Regions from separate parts of the Dactylosporangium sp. CA-092794 genome, predicted to be linked through region 3. Evidence: riboswitches for the same ligand, from Rfam matches in the RefSeq annotation. Region 3 holds a riboswitch; each other region holds the start of a gene.
What was found. A riboswitch is a leader RNA that binds a small molecule or an ion and turns the genes downstream of it on or off. The one in region 3 is predicted to bind cobalamin.
Positions count from the first base shown of each region.

Region 1: another riboswitch for cobalamin. It lies ahead of bluB (5,6-dimethylbenzimidazole synthase); the one in region 3 lies ahead of ACQPXD_RS44365 (CbtB domain-containing protein).
Region 2: another riboswitch for cobalamin. It lies ahead of cobN (cobaltochelatase subunit CobN); the one in region 3 lies ahead of ACQPXD_RS44365 (CbtB domain-containing protein).
Region 4: another riboswitch for cobalamin. It lies ahead of ACQPXD_RS38645 (VWA domain-containing protein); the one in region 3 lies ahead of ACQPXD_RS44365 (CbtB domain-containing protein).

Region 1 covers NZ_CP192044.1:6,227,065-6,231,598, reverse strand. Annotated here, with positions in the region: gene ACQPXD_RS26280 (MFS transporter) at 1-1,175, opposite strand, end outside; gene ACQPXD_RS26275 (GntR family transcriptional regulator) at 1,307-2,005, opposite strand; cobalamin riboswitch at 2,653-2,839, shown strand; gene bluB (5,6-dimethylbenzimidazole synthase) at 2,890-3,510, shown strand; gene ACQPXD_RS26265 (acetamidase/formamidase family protein) at 3,559-4,534, opposite strand, start outside.
Region 2 covers NZ_CP192044.1:8,777,277-8,781,810, reverse strand. Annotated here, with positions in the region: gene ACQPXD_RS37735 (precorrin-2 C(20)-methyltransferase) at 1-1, opposite strand, end outside; gene ACQPXD_RS37730 (precorrin-8X methylmutase) at 45-665, opposite strand; gene ACQPXD_RS37725 (precorrin-3B synthase) at 662-2,056, opposite strand; cobalamin riboswitch at 2,754-2,945, shown strand; gene cobN (cobaltochelatase subunit CobN) at 2,985-4,534, shown strand, end outside.
Region 3 covers NZ_CP192044.1:10,323,154-10,327,687, reverse strand. Annotated here, with positions in the region: gene ACQPXD_RS44380 (sigma-70 family RNA polymerase sigma factor) at 1-485, opposite strand, end outside; gene ACQPXD_RS44375 (hypothetical protein) at 558-941, opposite strand; gene ACQPXD_RS44370 ((2Fe-2S)-binding protein) at 985-1,629, shown strand; gene ACQPXD_RS44365 (CbtB domain-containing protein) at 1,639-1,863, opposite strand; adenosylcobalamin (AdoCbl) riboswitch at 1,913-2,001, opposite strand; gene ACQPXD_RS44360 (cyclase family protein) at 2,075-2,899, opposite strand; gene ACQPXD_RS44355 (DUF929 family protein) at 3,157-4,038, shown strand; gene ACQPXD_RS44350 (vitamin K epoxide reductase family protein) at 4,025-4,528, shown strand.
Region 4 covers NZ_CP192044.1:9,012,919-9,017,452, forward strand. Annotated here, with positions in the region: gene ACQPXD_RS38635 (cobyrinate a,c-diamide synthase) at 1-460, opposite strand, end outside; gene cobO (cob(I)yrinic acid a,c-diamide adenosyltransferase) at 454-1,056, opposite strand; gene ACQPXD_RS38645 (VWA domain-containing protein) at 1,058-3,262, opposite strand; cobalamin riboswitch at 3,322-3,446, opposite strand; gene ACQPXD_RS38650 (copper resistance CopC family protein) at 3,556-4,278, opposite strand; gene ACQPXD_RS38655 (hypothetical protein) at 4,365-4,534, shown strand, end outside.

The sequences.
Region 1 (4,534 bases), 4.1 Mb from region 3:
GCGATGATCGGGGCCAGCGCGCCGCCCAGGATGCCCGCGATCTGGTAGCCCATCGACGCACCCGAGTAGCGCAACCGGGCCGGGAACTGTTCGGCCACGAACGCCGCCTGCGGACCGTACATGGCGGCGTGCGCGACGAGGGCGACCACGACGGCGAGCGCGATCGCGGCCCGGTTGCCGGTGTCGAGCAGCGGGAAGAACGCGAACGCCCACACCGCCGCCGCGACCGCGCCGGCCGCGTACACCGGCCGCCGCCCGACCCGGTCCGACAGCGCGCCGAACAACGGTATGAGCACCAGCTGCACGGCCGAACCGATGAGCACCGCCGACAGCGCGTAGCCCCGCGGCAGCTTGACCGTGCCGGTGACGTACGTCAGCACATACAGCGTGAAGGTGTAGAACGCGACGTCGGTGCCCACCCGCGCGGCCATGGCCACCAGCAGGCTGCGCGGGTGCCGGGTGAGCACCTCGACCAGCGGCATCCGCGCCGTCGCCGAAGCCCCCTCGACCTCGGCGAAGGCCGGCGACTCGGTGACCGCCACACGGATCCAGAGGCCGACCACCACGAGTACCCCCGAAAGCAGAAACGGCACCCGCCAGCCCCACGACAGGAATGCCGCGTCGGACAGCGCCCCGTTGAGCACCCAGAGGACCCCCGCCGCCAAAAGGTTTCCGGCCGGCACCCCCACCTGGGGCCACGACGCGTTGAGTCCCCGCCGCTCGTCGCCGCCGTGCTCCATGGTCATCACCACGGCACCGCCCCACTCGCCGCCGAGCCCGAGTCCCTGCAGGAACCGCAGCGTGACCAGCAGGACCGGGGCCACGGCGCCCCACCGCGCGTAGGTGGGCAGCAGACCGATCGCGAACGTCGCGCCGCCCATGAGCAGCAGCGTCGCCACCAGCACGCCTTTGCGCCCGACCCGGTCGCCGAAGTGCCCGAACACGATGCCGCCCAGCGGCCGGGCCACGAAGCCGACGGCGTAGGTGGCGAACGCGAGCAGGGTCGCGGTCACCGAGGCGAAGGTGGGGAAGAACAGCTTGCCGAACACGAGGGCCGCGGCGGACCCGTAGAGGAAGAAGTCGTACCACTCCAGTGAGGTGCCGACGAGGCTGGCCAGAATGACCCGCCGGGGCGCTGAAACGTGGGGCTGTGTCGCCGTTGTCCGCTTTGCCATGGGTGGGCTCCTAACGGATCGTGAGAGCTGGCTCACAGCCCAAGGTAGAGGATTGTTCAACGATTCAGCAATAGACAATGCCAAGACCATCTATGGATCGCGTCGCCCCTACCGCCCCGGCGCGGGCCCGCCTACGACTGGAAGGCGTCCAGGAGCTGGCGCTCGGCGACGTCGAGGTAGGTCGCCAGGGCGCGGTCGGCCGCCGCGGCGTCCCCGGCGGCGAGCAGCTCGTAGATCTCGCGGTTGGTGCGCAGGTACGGCTCGTGGAACTCCCGCGGCGCGGACATCACCAGGAAGACCAGCCGCAGCTCGGCCAGCAGCCGGCGCACGGTCTCACTCACCCGCCGGCTCCCGGCCAGCCCGGCGACGGCCTGGTGGAAGCGCATGTTGGCGGTACCCACCTCGACCCAGGCCCCGCGGCGGGCGGCCTCCTCCGCCGACTCCACCGCCTCGCGGATGCGCTCGATCGCCCCGGCCGGCGCCGCGTTCACGCCCCGCACCGCCGCGCCTTCGAGGATCCGCCGGATCGCGTAGAGATCGCGCACGTCGTCGGCGGTGAGCTCGCGGACGAACACGCCGCGGTTGAACTCGTGGGTGAGCAGCCCCTCGTGCGAGAGCAGCCGGAACGCCTCACGCAGCGTGTTGCGGGAGACCCCGAGCGCCTCGCGCAGCGCCTCCTCGCTCAGCCGGGTCCCGGGCGGGAACAGCCCCTCGGTGATCCGATCCCGCAGCACCTCGGCGACCCGCTCGCCGTAACCACCCCGATCGAGCTGCGCACGATCATCGGCCAGCCGAAGGGCCCAGTCACCGGGAGCGGTAGCACGCGTCACGCTCTGCAGCATCGCACAATGCCGGATCGTTGAACAATCCGGCGCCCTGCCGACTCGCGCCCGGCGCCGGGGCACCCGAACTGCGGCTCACCGCGACCGGCGCCGCCGGCCTGCCGTCGGTTATGTGGCGCCCGGTCTGCGCGTCCCAGCAATCTGGGGCGGGCACGGTCGGCGATCACGTCCCGCCCGTCGGCCGCCGCGCGGTACAGGCGGCGACCGGAAGTCTCCGTGATCATGCGCATCGCGGCATCGACACCAACGGTTTTTCATGATCACGGAGCGCTGATGTACCCCCGTGTACCACAAGTCTCCGGGATCATGGCAAACCCGGTGTGCGGCCACCGCGGGCATCATGATCACGGAGACATACGTCCGGCCCGGCCGCGCGGATCGCAGGTTGCGCCCGGCGGGTGCGACATCCGCACCGGTCCGCCGCGCAGATCGCAGGTTGCGCCCGGCGGGTGCGACAACCGCACCGGTCCGGCGCGCCGGTCGGGGGCGACGCCGATGATCGCCGGTGCACCATCGGTGGCCACCGACGCCCGGCCGGCGACGGCCGCCCGACGTCAACCGGCACGACCAGCGCGCTGGCCTCCTACACCACGCCGGCGGACGTGACCCGGCCGGCTCGGCTAGAGTGTCGCCAGCGAACTGACGCGAGGTGCCCCGGCGACGGGGAGAATCTGGGAAGCCGGTGCGAGTCCGGCACGGGCCCGCCGCGGTGATCGGGGAGCCGCCGCCCACGTCCGACGCGGACAGCCACTGGCCGACCGGCCGGGAAGGCGGGCGGGCCGGCGTCGATCCGAGAGTCCGAAGACCGGCCTCGCGTACCGTGCGCCGCTCCGGCCGGGGCGGCCCGAGGCAGCGGGAGCCTGCCCGTCACCATGAGCAACGACCTGTACGACGTCATCCACCGGCGGCGCGACGTGCGCGCCCAGTTCACCGGTGCGCCGGTGCCCGACGCGGCGCTGGCACGGATCCTCTCCGCCGCGCACGCGGCGCCCAGCGTCGGGCTGTCCCAGCCGTGGGACTTCATCCTCGTTCGGGACCAAACGACCCGGCGGGCGTTCTTCGAGCACGTCCAGCGCGAGCGCGACACGTTCGCGGCGAGCCTCGATCCGGACGCGGCGCGGCGGTTCGCCCGGATCAAGATCGACGGGGTGCTGGAGTCCAGCCTTTCGGTCGTCGTCACCTACGACCCGCGGCGCGGCGGCCCGGCGGTGCTCGGCCGGCACGCGATCGCCGACGCCGGGCTCTATTCGGTCTGCCTGGCGATCCAGAACCTCTGGCTGGCGGCGACGGCCGAGGACCTCGGCATCGGCTGGGTCTCCTTCTACCGCGAGGCGTTCCTCCGCGACCTTTTGCACATCCCGGATACGGTACGTCCGGTCGCATGGCTCTGCCTGGGCCCGGTGACCCACCTCGAAACGGTCCCCGACCTGGAGCGGCACGGCTGGCGCCGGCGCACGCCGCTGGCCGAGGTGGTCCACCGCGACCGCTGGTAACGGCACGCCGCGGCCGTCAGGCAGGGCGGCGGAACGGCGTCGCGGCCGTCAGGCAGGGCGGCGGAACGGCGTCGCGCGGAGGCGGTGGTGCGCGCCGCCCATCGCCTCCGCGCCGCGCAGCAACGCCTTCGGGAACTTGGCGACGACCGTGTAGTTGGTGTCCACCACGTTGGCGACCGGCGTCAGCGCGGCCTGGGACACCAGCTGGTAGGCGTCCAATGTGGACTGGCCGGTGAGCTCGGCCACCCAGCGGACCATTTCGGTGTGCGCGATGCGGAAGGCGTCCTCGAGCGGCCGGGCCGAGCCGGTGGTCATGAGGTACGTGTCGTCCTCCAGCCGCGGCCACGGCGTCGGGACGCCCTTGAGCAGGTCGACCACCGCGACGGTGTCCATCGCGCACTCCACGGCCACGCCGCAGGTCTCCCCCTCGCCCTGCCGGGCGTGCCCGTCGCCGAGGCTGAACAGCGCGCCCTCGACGTTGACGCCCAGGTAGCACGTGGTGCCGGCGCGCATCTCGGGGGTGTCCATGTTGCCGCCCCAGCTGCCGGGGGTCAGCGACGAGCGCACCTCGCTCAGCGGCGGCGCGACGCCGACGGTGCCGTGCATCGGGTCCAGCGGCAGGTCCGCCCGGAAGGCGGAGTCCAGCGCGCTGTAGCGCACGAGCCGCTCGGTGAGGTCGAGCTCGTAGTACCAGGTGCGCTCGGCCAGCGGCTCGTGCAGCATCGCGGTGAGCCCGGTCGCGGTCAGCGAGCCGAAGAACGGTACGGTCGTGCTCACGCCCCAGTCGTACCGTGGTTCGATGCTCAGGAAGTGCACGACCAGCGTGTCGCCGGGCTCGGCGCCCTCGATGTGAAACGGTCCGGTCTGCGGGTTGAGGTAGCGCGGGTCGCACACCTGGCTGGCGAGGTCCGATGTGGACCGGACCCGGCCGCCGAAGCAGTCCCGCGTCCACGTGTACAGCACGGTGCCGGGGGCCAGCGACGCCACCGGGGCCGTGCCGCCGAACGTGTACACGAGTGTCGCC
Region 2 (4,534 bases), 1.5 Mb from region 3:
CCGTGGTCATTCCTGTCGCCCGTCGCCCGGCTGTTCCACTGTGGTCATTCCTTTTCGTCCGCGATCGCGTTGACGGCGGCGGCCGTCATCGCGCTGCCGCCCCGCCGCCCGTGCACGACCAGGTGCTCCAGCCCCGAGGCGGCCAGGGCGGCCTTCGACTCGGCCGCCCCGACGAACCCGACCGGGATGCCGAGCACCGCGGCCGGCCGGCCGGCGCCCGCCGCGACCATTTCCAGCAGCCGGAACAGCGCGGTCGGCGCGTTGCCGATCGCCACGACCGCGCCGTCGATCCGCCCGCGCCACAACTCCAGCGCGGCGGCGCTGCGCGTGGTCACCAACCTGTTCGCCAGTTCCGGTACGGCCGGATCGCGCAGCGTGCAGACCACCTCGTTGTCCCGGGGCAGCCGCGCCCGGGTCACCCCCGACGCGACCATTTCGGCGTCGCACAGGATCGGCGCGCCGTTGCGCAGGGCCGCCCGCGCCGCCGTGACGACCCCGGCCGAGAAGCCGACGTCTGCGGGCAGGTCGACCATCCCGCACGCGTGGATCATCCGGACCGTCACCTGAGCCACGTCGGCCGGCAGCCCGGAGAGATCCGCCTCGGCCCGGATCGTCGCGAACGACCGCCGGTAGATCTCGGCCCCGTCCCGGATGTAGTCCGTCATACGGTTGCGCTCCGGTACCCGGCTCCCGTCGCGACCATTTCCACGTGTCTTCCTCTCGGCGCACCGCATCGACGTTCGCATCCGGCCCAGTGCACCGGCAGCGCGCCGGGACCTTCCCGCTCGTCGGCCACTGCCACGGCCGCCCGCCTGTCGGGACCTTCCCGCTTGCCGGCCACTGCCACGGCCGCCCGTGCGCCGGGACCTTCCCGCTTGCCGGCCGCTGCCACGGCCGCCCGTGCGTCGGCCCGGACGTCGGCGAGCGCCTTGGCGCAGCCCGGCCGGCCGGCGCAGGCTGTCACTCCGGCCCACGGGGAGGCGGGATCGGCGTCCAACCCGACCTCGGCCAGGCGCGCAATGGTCCGCTCAGCTTCCCGCATCGGTACGCCCGTCAGCACAACGGTCCGCCACGGCGTGACGATCATCTCGTTCGCCGACTCCGCCAGCACCGCCGACCGTTCGGCGGTCAGCAGCCCGAGCGGCACCACGACCACCACCGCCAGCGCACCGTCGCTCTGCTCAACCACCCCGCCGCTGCCGCCGGTGCTTCCACCGCCGCCCTGCTCGGTCACCCCGGCGGCGCGCCCGCCGCTGCCGCTGGTGCTTCCGCCGCTGGTCTGTTCGGTTGTTTTGTTGGTGTGTCGCCCCGCCGCGTCGCCGGCGCCCCGGCCGAGCGGTCCGTTTGTGGCGCGTGATGCCGCGTTTGCCGGACGTATCGGATTTATCGGGTTTGCGGTGATCGTGACGCCGAGCCGGGCGGCGACCCGGGCGATGCCGTCCTCGAGCTCCACCAGCCGCCACGCCCTGGAGCCCTGGGCCACGCGCTCCTGCTGAAACGCCGCGGCAGCACGAACGAGCAGCTCAGCGCCGCCGGCCGCGGTGGTCGGCCGCCCGGCGAGCAGCAGGCGCGAGCCGTGCAGGCCGACGTCACCGCCGAGCGGCGTCACGTCGCCCCGGCCGTCGTCGATCGTGGCCAGGAACCGTCCCGGCAGCCCGGCCAGCTCGGGCGTCGCGCGCAGCAACGCGTCGAACCCGGCCACGATCGGCCGCACGTCGACCTCTCCGCGCCCGTCGAGGCCACTTAGCGGACTCGCGATGATGTTGCGCACCCGCTCGTGCGACTCCGACGGCAGCAGCCCGGCCGCGAACAGCCGCGCCGCCAACTCCCGCTCCGCACCCGGGCGAAGCGCCCTGACCTGCACGTTTCCGCGCGACGTGAGCTCCAGCGCCGGGTCACCCAGCTCCGCGGCGGCACCGCGGAGCACGCCGAGCTGCGCCGCGGTGAGCCGCCCACCGGGCAGCCGCACGCGCGCCAGCCCGCCGTCGGCCGCCGGGTGTACCTGCACGGCACCGGGGCACCGGTCGGGGGCGTCACGTCCGCTGGCAGCCTGCACGGGCCGGATACTACCTGCGCCGATGCCCTTATCGGTCCGCCCCGCACCGGAGAAACGGTCCGGACCACACCCCGCGCACCACCGGACCGCCCCTGCCACCAGCCGGCGGTCTGCCGCACGTCAGCAATGGTGTGACCGAACTTCGTGGCCAGCGGCACAACCGCAGCGTGATCCCGGCGGGGAGCGGCGCGGACGTCGCGGATGTCGCACCCGCCGGTCGAAACCTCCGATCCGCGCGGGCGGGCCGGACGTATGTCTCCGTGATCATGCTGCCCGCGGTGACTCACACCGGGTTTGTCATGATCCCGGAGACTTGTGGTACACGGGTGTACATCAGCACTCCGTGATCATGAAAAACCCTTGGTGTCGACGCCGGGTTGCGCATGATCACGGAGACTTCCGGTGTAACTATTCAGGTCCTCCGAACGGAGGAGGGCGTGCTGGTCAAAGCCTTGCGCTGGCGCTAGTCGGACACTCCACAGTGGACGACAAACCTACTCAATGCGGGAGATAGCGGTTGGCCATCTCCCCGATTCGCGAATTCCGACCGCCGCGTAGGTGCAGGTCAGCGAGATGGGCGGGGTACCTGAATAGTTACCTTCCGGTCCCTGCGCCGCGCGGCAACCGACGGGCGGGACGCGATCGCCGGCCCGCCCGCCCCGACGTCGGCGGACGTGACCCGGCTTGACGCGGTGCGACCGTTTCGAGGAGAGTTGGGCTGCTGTAACGGCGACGTGTGGAGGAACCCGGTGCGATTCCGGGACGGTCCCGCCACTGTGACCGGGGAGTGAGCCTCCAACCGCGACGGCCACCGGGTGCGAGCCCGGGAAGGCTCGGGGGCGAGCGGCGATCCGGGAGCCAGGAGACTCTCCGGCGCCGGACCGAACCGTACCGACTTGGGGCGCGGACCCCGAGGGAGGACCCCGGCGTGATCCTGCTGCTGTCGACGTCCGACACCGACCTGCTCAGCGCCCGGGCCAGCGGCGCCGACTACCGGCTGGCCAACCCGTCCCGGACCGCGGTGGAGGACCTGCCCGGCCTGGCCGCCGAGGCGGACCTGGTGATCGTGCGGTTCCTCGGCGCATACCGCGACTGGGCCGACGGCCTGGACGCGCTGCTGGCCACCGGCCGGCCGGTGGTGATCCTCGGCGGCGAGCAGGCCCCCGACGCCGAGCTGATGAGCCACTCCACGGTGCCCGCCGGCCTCGCCGCGCAGGCCCATGCCTACCTGGCCTTCGGCGGCGCGGCCAACCTCGGCGAGCTGCACCGGTTCCTCTCCGACACGGTCCTGCTCACCGGCCACGGCTTCGGCCCGCCGGTGGAGACCCCGGTCTGGGGCGTGCTCGACCGTCCGGCGAGCAGCGAACCGACCCACCGCCCCACGGTCGCGGTCATCTACTACCGGGCGCACCATATGGCCGGAAACACCGCGTTCGTGAGCGGCCTTTGCGACGCCATCGAGGCGGAGGGCGCCCGCGCGCTGCCGGTCTTCGCCGCCTCGCTGCGCACCGCCCCGCCCGAGCTGCTCGAGACGCTGCGCGGCGCCGACGCGCTGGTGGTGACCGTGCTCGCGGCCGGCGGCACCCGGCCCGCCGACGCGCAGGCTGGCGGCGAGGACGACGCCTGGGACGTGGGTGCGCTCGCGGCGCTCGACGTGCCGATTCTGCAGGGGCTGTGCCTGACCGGCAGCCGCGAGTCGTGGGATGCCAACGACGACGGGCTGTCGCCGCTGGACACGGCGACCCAGGTGGCCATTCCCGAGTTCGACGGCCGGATCATCACCGTACCGTTCTCGTTCAAGGAGATCGACGAGGACGGCCTGACCGTCTACGTCGCCGACCCCGAGCGGGCGCGGCGGGTGGCCGGCGTCGCGGTCGCCCACGCCCGGCTGCGCGGCCTGCCCAACGCGCAGAAGCGGGTCGTGGTGATGCTCAGCGCGTATCCGACCAAGCACTCTCGCATCGGCAACGCGGTCGGCCTGGACACGCCGGCCAGCGTCGTGCGGCTGCTCGAGGCGATGCGCCGGCGGGGCTACGACCTGGGCGAGGGCTTCCCCACCGACGGCGACGCCCTGATGCACGAGCTGATCGCCGCGGGCGGCCAGGACGTCAACTGGCTGACCGAGGAGCAGCTGCACGGCAACCCGGTCCGCATCTCCGCGCAACGGTACGGCCAATGGTTCGCGACGCTGCCCGACGACCTGCGGGCCGGCATGGAACGGCACTGGGGACCGCCGCCCGGCGACCTCTTCGTCGACCCGGACGACGGCGACATCGTGCTGGCCGGCCTGCGCCGCGGCAACGTGGTCGTCATGGTCCAGCCGCCGCGCGGTTTCGGGGAGAACCCGGTTGCCATCTACCACGACCCGGACCTGCCGCCCAGCCATCACTACCTGGCCGCGTACCGCTGGCTCGCCGACGCGTCCGATGCCGGCTTCGGGGCGCACGCGGTCGTCCACGTCGGAAAGCACGGCAACCT
Region 3 (4,534 bases):
AACACCGCCCGCAGCGTCCGCACCGCGTAGTACGCGCGCGACTTGACCGTGCCCTCCGGTACCGAAAGGCGCTTGGCGGTGTCGGCGACGCTGCGGCCGTCGTAGTACATCGAGCGGATGACGTCGCGGTGCTCGGCGGAGAGGCGGTCGAGCGCGGCGTGGATCAGCCAGCCCTCGACCATCTGGTCGACGTTGTCCGAGTCGGCGGCGGCGGCGACCGCGTCGGGGTCGGAGACCAGCTTCGGCCGGCGCTGGTCGGCCCGCCAGGCGTTGCTCACCACGTTGCGGGCGATGGTGAGCAGGTACGCGCGGGTCGTGTCCCGGCTGACGTCGATCCGCTCGATGTGCCGCCAGGCGCGCAGGAGCGTGTCCTGCACGAGGTCCTCGGCGCGGTGGCGGTCCCGCTCGTACCGGGAGACGAAGGCCAGCAACACACCGTAGTGTTCGGTGTACAGCGCGGTCATGAGCTCTTCGTCGCGCGTCACGCACAGCCCCTCTCGACGGCCTCCCATCGCTGGTCTACACCACGAGGCCGTTGCGGGTTCAACCAACCCGGGCTATTTGCCCGGGCGCCGCAGCTTGGCCCTCGCCTCGCGGACGGCGGCACGGTCGAGCTTCGCCATCCGCGCCGAGTACGACCGGCGCAGCTCCGGCAGGTCGACCTCGACGTAGGAGCGGTCGCCGGGCTCGTACCGCATCGGCAGGATGGACCCGACGACGTCCTGATCGCCGAGGTCGCGGTAGCGCACGACCCGGCTGACCGTCGCGCCGGCGCCGTCGGGGAAGCGCACCTCGAGCCGGAGACGGGCGTTGAGCGCGACCGGTCCGGCGGAGCCGTACCACGCGCGGGACTCCACGACGACCGCCTTGGCCCGCGCGCCGTCGCGCATGAGCCGGCGGTATCGCGGCAGCAGCCGCAGCACCCGGGGCCGGAAGAACACGGCTCGATGGTAGGGCCGCCCGGCAACGCTCTACAGTGCGGGCGTGAACCCGTATTTCGTCTGGGAGCCCTACGAGCCCGGCTCGGGCTGGCGGCCGTTCGCGCAGCTGCTGGAGCCGGACGTGGTGGCGGAGCGGGTCGGCGTGTCCCGGCAGGCATTGACCGCGATGTTCGGTCTTGCCGAGGCGGCGGTACCGGAGCGGGTGGTCGCCTCGGTGCTGTTCCTCGGCTGGGCCTCGCGCCTGGTCGCGCCGCCGCTGTCGGACGCGCTGGGCGGGCCGGTGCGCGGGGCCGGCCCGGCGGACCTGTGGTGGCGGCCGGTGCCCGGCGGGCCGCTGCCCGTCGCCGCCCGGGAGGTGCCGCCGCGGCCCGCCGCGGAGCTGTTCGACGTGGCGATCCTGGGCCTGGTCGCGCCGCTGGCGGAGGTGTTCGGCGCCCGGTTCCGGCTCTCGCCGCACGTGCTGTGGGGCAACGTGGCGTCGGCCCTGGGCGGGGCGGCCGGCCAGCTGGGCGCGGACGCCTGGCCGATCGTGGCGGGCCTGCTGACCCGGCCGCCGCTGGCCGGCATGGCGACCGTCGAGGGGCAGGCCCTGCGCCGGCACAACTGCTGCCTCTACTACCGCATCCCCGGCGCCGGCACCTGCGGCGACTGTGTGCTGCGCAGGGCGCCGGGGCCGGCGGACGGCTGACCGGGAGGGTCAGTGGCAGGGGAAGCCGAGGAAGTGGCGGCCGTCGTGGACGAACTCGTGCACGTGCGCGTCGTTGCCGAAGATCGACACGGCGCCCTGGTCGATGCCGATGAAGTAGTAGACCAGCAGGGCGAGCAGCGCGGTGCCGCCGAGCCAGAACAGCGAGCGGGAGATGGGCAGGACCAGCGGCGTGGTGGTCGCCTGGGGCGCCTCGGCGCCGGACATGGAGCTCATCGGTGGGCCTCCTTCAGGGATCGTGCGTCCCTCGCGTGGATGGGGCATCGTGACGGGGGAGTGACCTGACTCGCCGCGGGAGCGGCTCACAGTGGCGCGACCGTGCTGGACTTGCACCAGCTTCCCTCACACCGTCACACGTCAGACACTAGGAGTGCGGCACTCCTTACGTCAATCGGGCCGGCACCCGAAGGCACCGGCCCGTGCTCGCTCAGGCGTGCACGCCGGGCGGGATGACGCCGTAGATCAGCGCGGTCGAGCCCGATCCACGCTTGTTGATGAAACCGCCGCAGAGCACCGATCCGCCGGTGGTCGGGAAGGCCGCCAGCCCGGCGAGGATCTCCAGGCTGATCCGGTGCCGTTGGTAGATCAGCAGCGAGGCGAGGAAGTTCGGGTCGGTGCCCAGGTCCGGGCCGAACGTGTCGATGCCGGTGCCGCCGTTGCGCCCGATGCGGCCGGTGTCGATGAACCACTGGATCGTCTCGGGCGCGAAGCCGGGCTGGTGCAGCACGCCGTCGCTGTCGAAGTTCGGGAAGGCCGGGGTGCCCCACTTGTACTCCCAGCCGGTCCACATGATGATCATGGTCTCGTTCGGGATCCGGCCGTGCCGCTGCTCCCACTGCTTCACGTCGTTCACGGTCAGCGCGTAGTCGGCGTTGTGCGCGCACTTGTCCCGCACGTCGATCTTGACCGCCGGCAGGAACAGGTCCTCGGGGTCGAGGTCGTCGGCGAGGGGCTCGCCCGCGTTGAAGTGGCCCGGGGCGCCCCAGTGCGTGCCGGTCGCCTCGCCCTCGCGGACGTACTGTAAGTAGTACCCCTCGTTCGGGATGGTGGCGATGGTCTCGAGCGTGAACTCGGGATCGCCGGGATAGATGTTGGTCTTCGCGGGGTCGTTGACGTGGGACAGGCTGATGAGGCGGGTCTTGCCGGGGCGCAGCGCGTCCCCGGCGGCGGGTCCGGCCGAGGCCGTCCCGGCGAGCCCGGCCGCACCGGCCACGGCCCCGCCTGCGGCGGCGAGCAGGTGTCGTCTGTGCATGTTGTCCGAATCGCCCCTTCGCATCCGTGCGTGACGATGGTCCTGCTGACTGTAGGTCCTCTGCGACCTTGCCGCCGGGACCTTCGGCCCGGGGCCGCCACGTGGCGAATCACCTACCATGAGTCGCCGAAGGGTGATCTTTCGCCCGTTTCGGGGAACCCGACCGGCGTCGCGTGCGACTAACAGGAGTACTGACTTCCACGGAGGATGGCCGCGTGTCCAAACGGCAACGCGATTCGCGCGAATACGCGCGCCGGATGCGAGTGATCCAGGAGCGGGCCAACGCCCGGCGCGGCCGGTTGCGCACGGCGTATTCCGCCATTGCCGCCGTCCTGCTGATCTTCGTCGTGATGATCCTGGTCAAGGTCGGCAGCGCCGCGGGCGGCGGCGGGGAGGCCCCCTCGGCCGCGCCCACGGGCGCCGCGGCCGAGCAGGTCATCGCCACGGTGACGTCGATTCCGGCGGCCACCTTCGACGAAGTCGGCAACGGCGGCAACCCGGAGCCGCCGAAGGTGATCACCGGCCAGCCGGCCCTCACCGACGGCGGCAAGCCGCTGATCGTCTACATCGGCGCCGAGTACTGCCCGTTCTGCGCCGCCCAGCGCTGGCCGGTGGTGGTCGCGCTGTCGCGGTTCGGCACCTTCTCCGGCCTCGGCCTGAGCCGCTCGGCGGCCGACGACACCTACCCCAACACGCCGACGCTGTCCTTCCACGGCTCCACCTACACCAGCCAGTACCTGGCCTTCCAGGGCGTGGAGGAGACCACCAACGTGCGCAAGAACCGCCAGTACGAGCCGCTGGACAAGCTCACCGATCAGCAGCAGCAGATCGTGAAGAAATACAACGCGCCGCCGTACGTCGACCAGAACTCCGCCGGCGCGATCCCGTTCATGGACTTCGGCAACCGCGCCGTGCAGGCCGGCGCCTCGTTGAGCCCGCAGCTGCTGGCCAACCACACGCACGCCCAGGTGGCCGACGCCATCAAGGACCCGAACAGCCAGCTCGGCCGTACCATCAACGGAAACGCGAACGCGCTCACCGCCCTCTTCTGCAGGCTCACCGGCGCCCAGCCCGCCGACGTGTGCTCCAGCCCCGCCGTGACGGCCTTCCAGGGAGAGTTCGCCAATGTCGGCAAGTGAGATCGAGCTCGACCGTTCGCTGGTGCAGCCTTGGGTACCGCTGACGTCGCTGGTGCTCGCCATTGCCGGGCTGGGCGTCTCGGTGTACCTCACCATCGAACACTTCACCTCGTCCAGCACCCTGGCCTGCCCGGAGACCGGCGCACTCAACTGCGTCAAGGTGACCACCTCCGAGCAGTCGGCGGTGTTCGGGATCCCGGTGGCCGTGCTCGGCCTGGTCTATTTCGTGGCGATGCTGGTCCTGTCGCTGCCCGCGCTGTGGCGCTCGAGTCTGCCGTGGCTGCGGTACCTCCGGCTGGGCCTCTCCGCCGTCGGCGTCCTCTTCGTCTTCTACCTGGTCTTCGCCGAGCTGTTCACCCTCAACGCGATCTGCCTGTGGTGCACGGCGGTGCACGTGCTGGCGGTCGGGCTGTTCGGGGTGACGGCGATCGGCACGGCGTACGCCGATCCGGGGGACCTTCGGCTGGTTTCGGGAACTTCGCGGGGATAGCTGGCG
Region 4 (4,534 bases), 1.3 Mb from region 3:
CGACGCGGTTGAGCACGACGCCGGCGATGTGCAAGCCGTCACCGAACGAGCGGAACCCGTGCACGAGGGCGGCGACCGAGCGGGCCTGGGCGGTGGCGTCGACGACGAGGACGACCGGGGCGGCCAGCAGGCGGGCCACGTGGGCGGTGGAGCCGTGCTCGCCGGCGCCGGTGCGCCCGTCGTACAGCCCCATCACGCCCTCGATGACGGCGAGGTCGGCGCCGGCCGCGCCGTGGGCGAACAGCGGCGCGATGCGGTCCTCGCCGACCAGGACCGGGTCGAGGTTGCGGCCGGGGCGGCCGGCGGCGAGGGCGTGGTAGCCGGGGTCGATGTAGTCGGGACCGACCTTGAACGGCGCGACCTTCAGGCCCCGCGCCGCGAACGCGGCCAGCAGCCCGGTCGCGACGGTGGTCTTGCCGTGTCCGGAGGCGGGTGCCGCGATGACGATCCGGGCTACCACTCGATGCCCTGCTGGCCCTTACGCCCGGCGTCCATCGGATGCTTGACCTTGGTCATGTCGGTGACGAGGTCGGCGAGGTCGATCAGGTCGGGGTGGGCGTCCCGCCCGGTCACCACGACGTGCTGGCTGCCGGGGCGGTCGCGCAGCGTCTCGACGACGTCGGCGATGTCGACCCAGCCCCATTTGACGGGGTACGTGAACTCGTCCAGCACGTAGAACCGGTACGCCTCGGCGGCGAGGTCGCGCTTGATCTGGGCCCAGCCCTCGGCGGCCTCGGCGGCGTGGTCGCGCTCGTCGCCGGGCCGCTGGATCCACGACCAGCCCTCGCCCATCTTGTGCCACACGACCGGGCCGCCCTTGCCGGTGTCGCCGAGGGCACGCAACGCGGCCTCCTCGCCGACCCGCCACTTGGGGCTCTTCACGAACTGGAAGACGGCGATCGGCCAGCCGGCGCTCCAGGCCCGCAGCGCCATGCCGAACGCGGCGGTCGACTTGCCTTTTCCCTGCCCGGTGTGTACGGCGAGCACGTGCTGCCGCCGGCGCTGCCGGGTGGTGAGCCCGTCGTCGGGCACGGTCTCGACTTTTCCCTGCGGCACGTCAGGCTCCCAGGCTCGCTAGCGGAATGCAGGACGCCTCGAGCGCGGCGGCGAGGCGGCGCGCGAGGCCGAGGCGGATCGGGCCGGACTCGCAGTCGACGACGACGGCGGGCACGCCGGCCAGCAGCGGCACGACGCTGAGCGGGTCCGGCCCGCTCGTCGACCGGCCGTCGGTGACGACGACGAGCAGCGGCCGGCGGCGGGCGTCGCGGCGGCGCTCGCCGTGCAGCGTGCGGGCGGCCTGGCGCAGCCCGGCGGCGAGCGGCGTGCGGCCCCCGGTGCGCAGCTCGGCGAGGCGCACCACGCCGACCTCGTGGCTGGCCGTCGGCTCCAGGACGAGCGCGGCGTCGTACCCCCGGAAGATGATCATCCCGACCTTGTCCCGCCGCTGGTAGGCGTCGCGCAACAGGGACAGGATGGCGGTCTTCACCACGGTCATCCGCTGCCGGGCGGCCATCGAGCCGGAGGCGTCGACGACGAACAGCACGAGGTTGGCCTCGCGGCCGACCTTCACCGCCTCGCGGACGTCCCGGGCCTCGGCGCGCCGGACCCCGCGCAGCGCGGCGGCGCGGACCGTGTCCGGCACGTGCAGGCTGGTCAGCTTCCCGCCGAGCGGGGCCCGGGACCGCACGACGCGCCCGTGGCGCGACAGTGCCGGCGAGCGGCGGCCGGCATGGGCGCCCGCCTGGCGGTTGGCGCGCCCGGCGATGCTCAGGAGTTTCGGCTTGTACGGCAGGCCCACGAACGCCAGCGCCCCCGGCGCCCCGACCCCTTGCCCGGTGCCGCCCGATTTGTCCAAATCCCACGCGGCCCCGTCGCCCTGCTGGCCGCCCTCGCCGCCGTCGCCGCGCCGGCCAGCGTCGCCACGGTCACCGCGCGGGCCGCCCGCACCACGCCAACCGTCGTCACCACGCGGGCCGCCCTCACCGCGGGGGCCGCCGTCGCGATGCCAACCGCCGTTGTCGCGGCCGTCACCACGCCGGCTACCGTCGCCGCGCGGGCCGCCGTTGTCGCGGCCGTCGCGCCGCCGATCTTCACCTGCCGCACCTTCGCGCATACCCGAAATGTCGGATAAATCCGATTCGCCCCGCGAATCGGATTTATCCGGTGAATCGCCATCTGATGGGCCGCCGTCAGGACCTCCAGCAGGGCCGCCGCCGGGATCGGCGGGCGGATCGTCGTCGGAGTCCGGCCCGGCCTCCTGCTCGAGGACCTCTTCGAGCCGGTCACGGTCCGCCCCCGGCGGGTCGAGCGGATCCCGCCGCCGCCGATGCGGCAGCGCCAGCCGCGCCGCGTCGCGCACGTCTTCCCTGGTCACGACCGTGCGACCGTGCCACGCCGCCAGGGCCACCGCCGTGCGCGCGACCACGATGTCGGCCCGCAGGCCGTCGACCCGGTACGCCAGGCAGATCCGCGCGATCCGATCCAGCTCCCGATCGGGCAGCGCGACGCCGCCGAGGCGGGAGCGGGCGGCGACGATCCGCGCCGCGAGCGCCGCGTCGTCGGAGACGTATCGGGCGGCGAACCCGTCCGGATCGGCCTCGTAGGCGAGCCGCCGCCGGACCACCTCGGCCCGCGGCGCCGCCTCCTGGGGCGCGGAGACGCCGACGACCAGCCCGAACCGGTCGACCAGCTGCGGGCGCGGCTCGCCCTCCTCCGGGTTCATGGTGCCGACGAGCAGGAACCGGGCGGCGTGCTTGACCGAGACCCCGTCGCGCTCCACGTGGGCGCGGCCCATCGCGGCCGCGTCGAGGAGCAGGTCGACCAGGTGGTCGGGCAGCAGGTTGACCTCGTCGACGTAGAGCACCCCGCGGTGCGCGGCGGCGAGGAGGCCCGGCTCGTAGGCCTTGACCCCGTCGCCGAGGGCGCGCTGCAGGTCCAGGGTGCCCACGACCCGGTCCTCGGTGGCGCCGACCGGCAGCTCGACCAGGGCGGAGCGGCGCCGCTCGAACCCGGCGCCGGGCGTGTGCGGGCCGTCGGGGCACTCGGCGTCGGGGGCGGCCGGGTCGCAGGCGAACCGGCAGCCGGAGACGACGGCGACCTCGGGCAGCAGCGCGGCGAGGGCGCGCACGATGGTGGACTTGGCGGTGCCCTTCTCCCCCCGCACCAGTACCCCACCGATCGCCGGCGACACGGCGGTGAGCAGCAGCGACAGGCGCAGGTCGGCCAGGCCGACGACGGCCGAGAACGGATACGGCGGCGTCACGCGTACACATCCCTTCGGCGGGTCCGCGCCCGCGAGGTGGCTGGAGCAGCAGCGGCCGGAGTCTCCTGACTCCCGGATCGCCGCCGCCCCCCGGCCTTCCGGCCTGGTCGGCCGTGGCTCGTGCGCTGAGGGGCAACTCCCCGGTCACAGTGGCGGGACCGTCCCGGACTCGCACCGGGTTCCTCCGCATCCGCTGCTGGCCATCGTGTCCCACCGGTACCGCCACCGTCAACGTGACCCTCACGATCCCCCACCACCGGCCGATGGGAACGGCATCCGCCGCGATGACCGCCTTACCCAGGGGATCCGGCAGACCTGCGGCGCTTCTTCGCCGGCCGGGCGGGTGCGCGGCGGGCGGCGGCGAGCACGATCGCGGCCACGCCGGCGACGATCACGGCCGGGATCAGCCAGTCGGTGAGCACGAACGGGGCGGGCGGTGCGGCGGCGCTCTGGGCGGGGGCGGAGCCGGCGTCCTGCAGCAGGCCGGGCGTGGGGCTCGCGCCGGACAGGGCGCGGGTCAGCTCCGCCGAGGGGCCGTTCGTGGGCGGCGTCCAGCCGGACGGGGGCTGGGTGACCGGGCCCGTGTAGGTGAACCGCAGGGTGCCCTTGACCTGGTCGCCGTCGGAGGCCACGGACTGGTACGCGGCGACGTAGAGGCCCTGCTCCGGCCAGTGCGAGACGGAGATCAGCGCCGGGTAGCCGGTGCCGTAGGTGCGCGGCTCGAGCTTGCCGTTGACGATGTAGTACTCCTGGACCGGCTTGTCGAGGCGCTTCGGCTGGCCGGTGCGCCAGCCGTTGTCGACCCGCCGGCCCGACGGGGTGGTGAGCGTGAACCACGCGAATGACGGGGGCGTCTCGGTGAAGTACAGCGAAATGTCGCTCATCGGCTGGCTGACCGTGCTGTCCTGCACCGGGTCGGACAGGGCCAGCTGGCCGTGGGCGGCGGCCGGGGTCGCGGGCAGCACGACGAGAGCGGCCGCGACCAGAACGACGGCCACGCGCACCGGCAAGGACATCGGGCCATGATGACGGGTTCCGCAGCGGGCGACAACCCAGTACATTCACTCCCCTGACGAACCCGTCCGCCCCGGGGAGACCATCCGTGCCGACCGCCCCGCTCGCGACGGACGTGCTCGCCCACGGCGTCGGGGGCCGCCAGGACCTGCCGCTGACCCCGGCCCAGCTGGCCATCGGCGCCGCCCTGGCGCTGGTCGTGTCGTTCCTGGTGCTGGGCGCGGCCTGGCGCGAGCCGCGGCTGGACCCGGCCGCGGG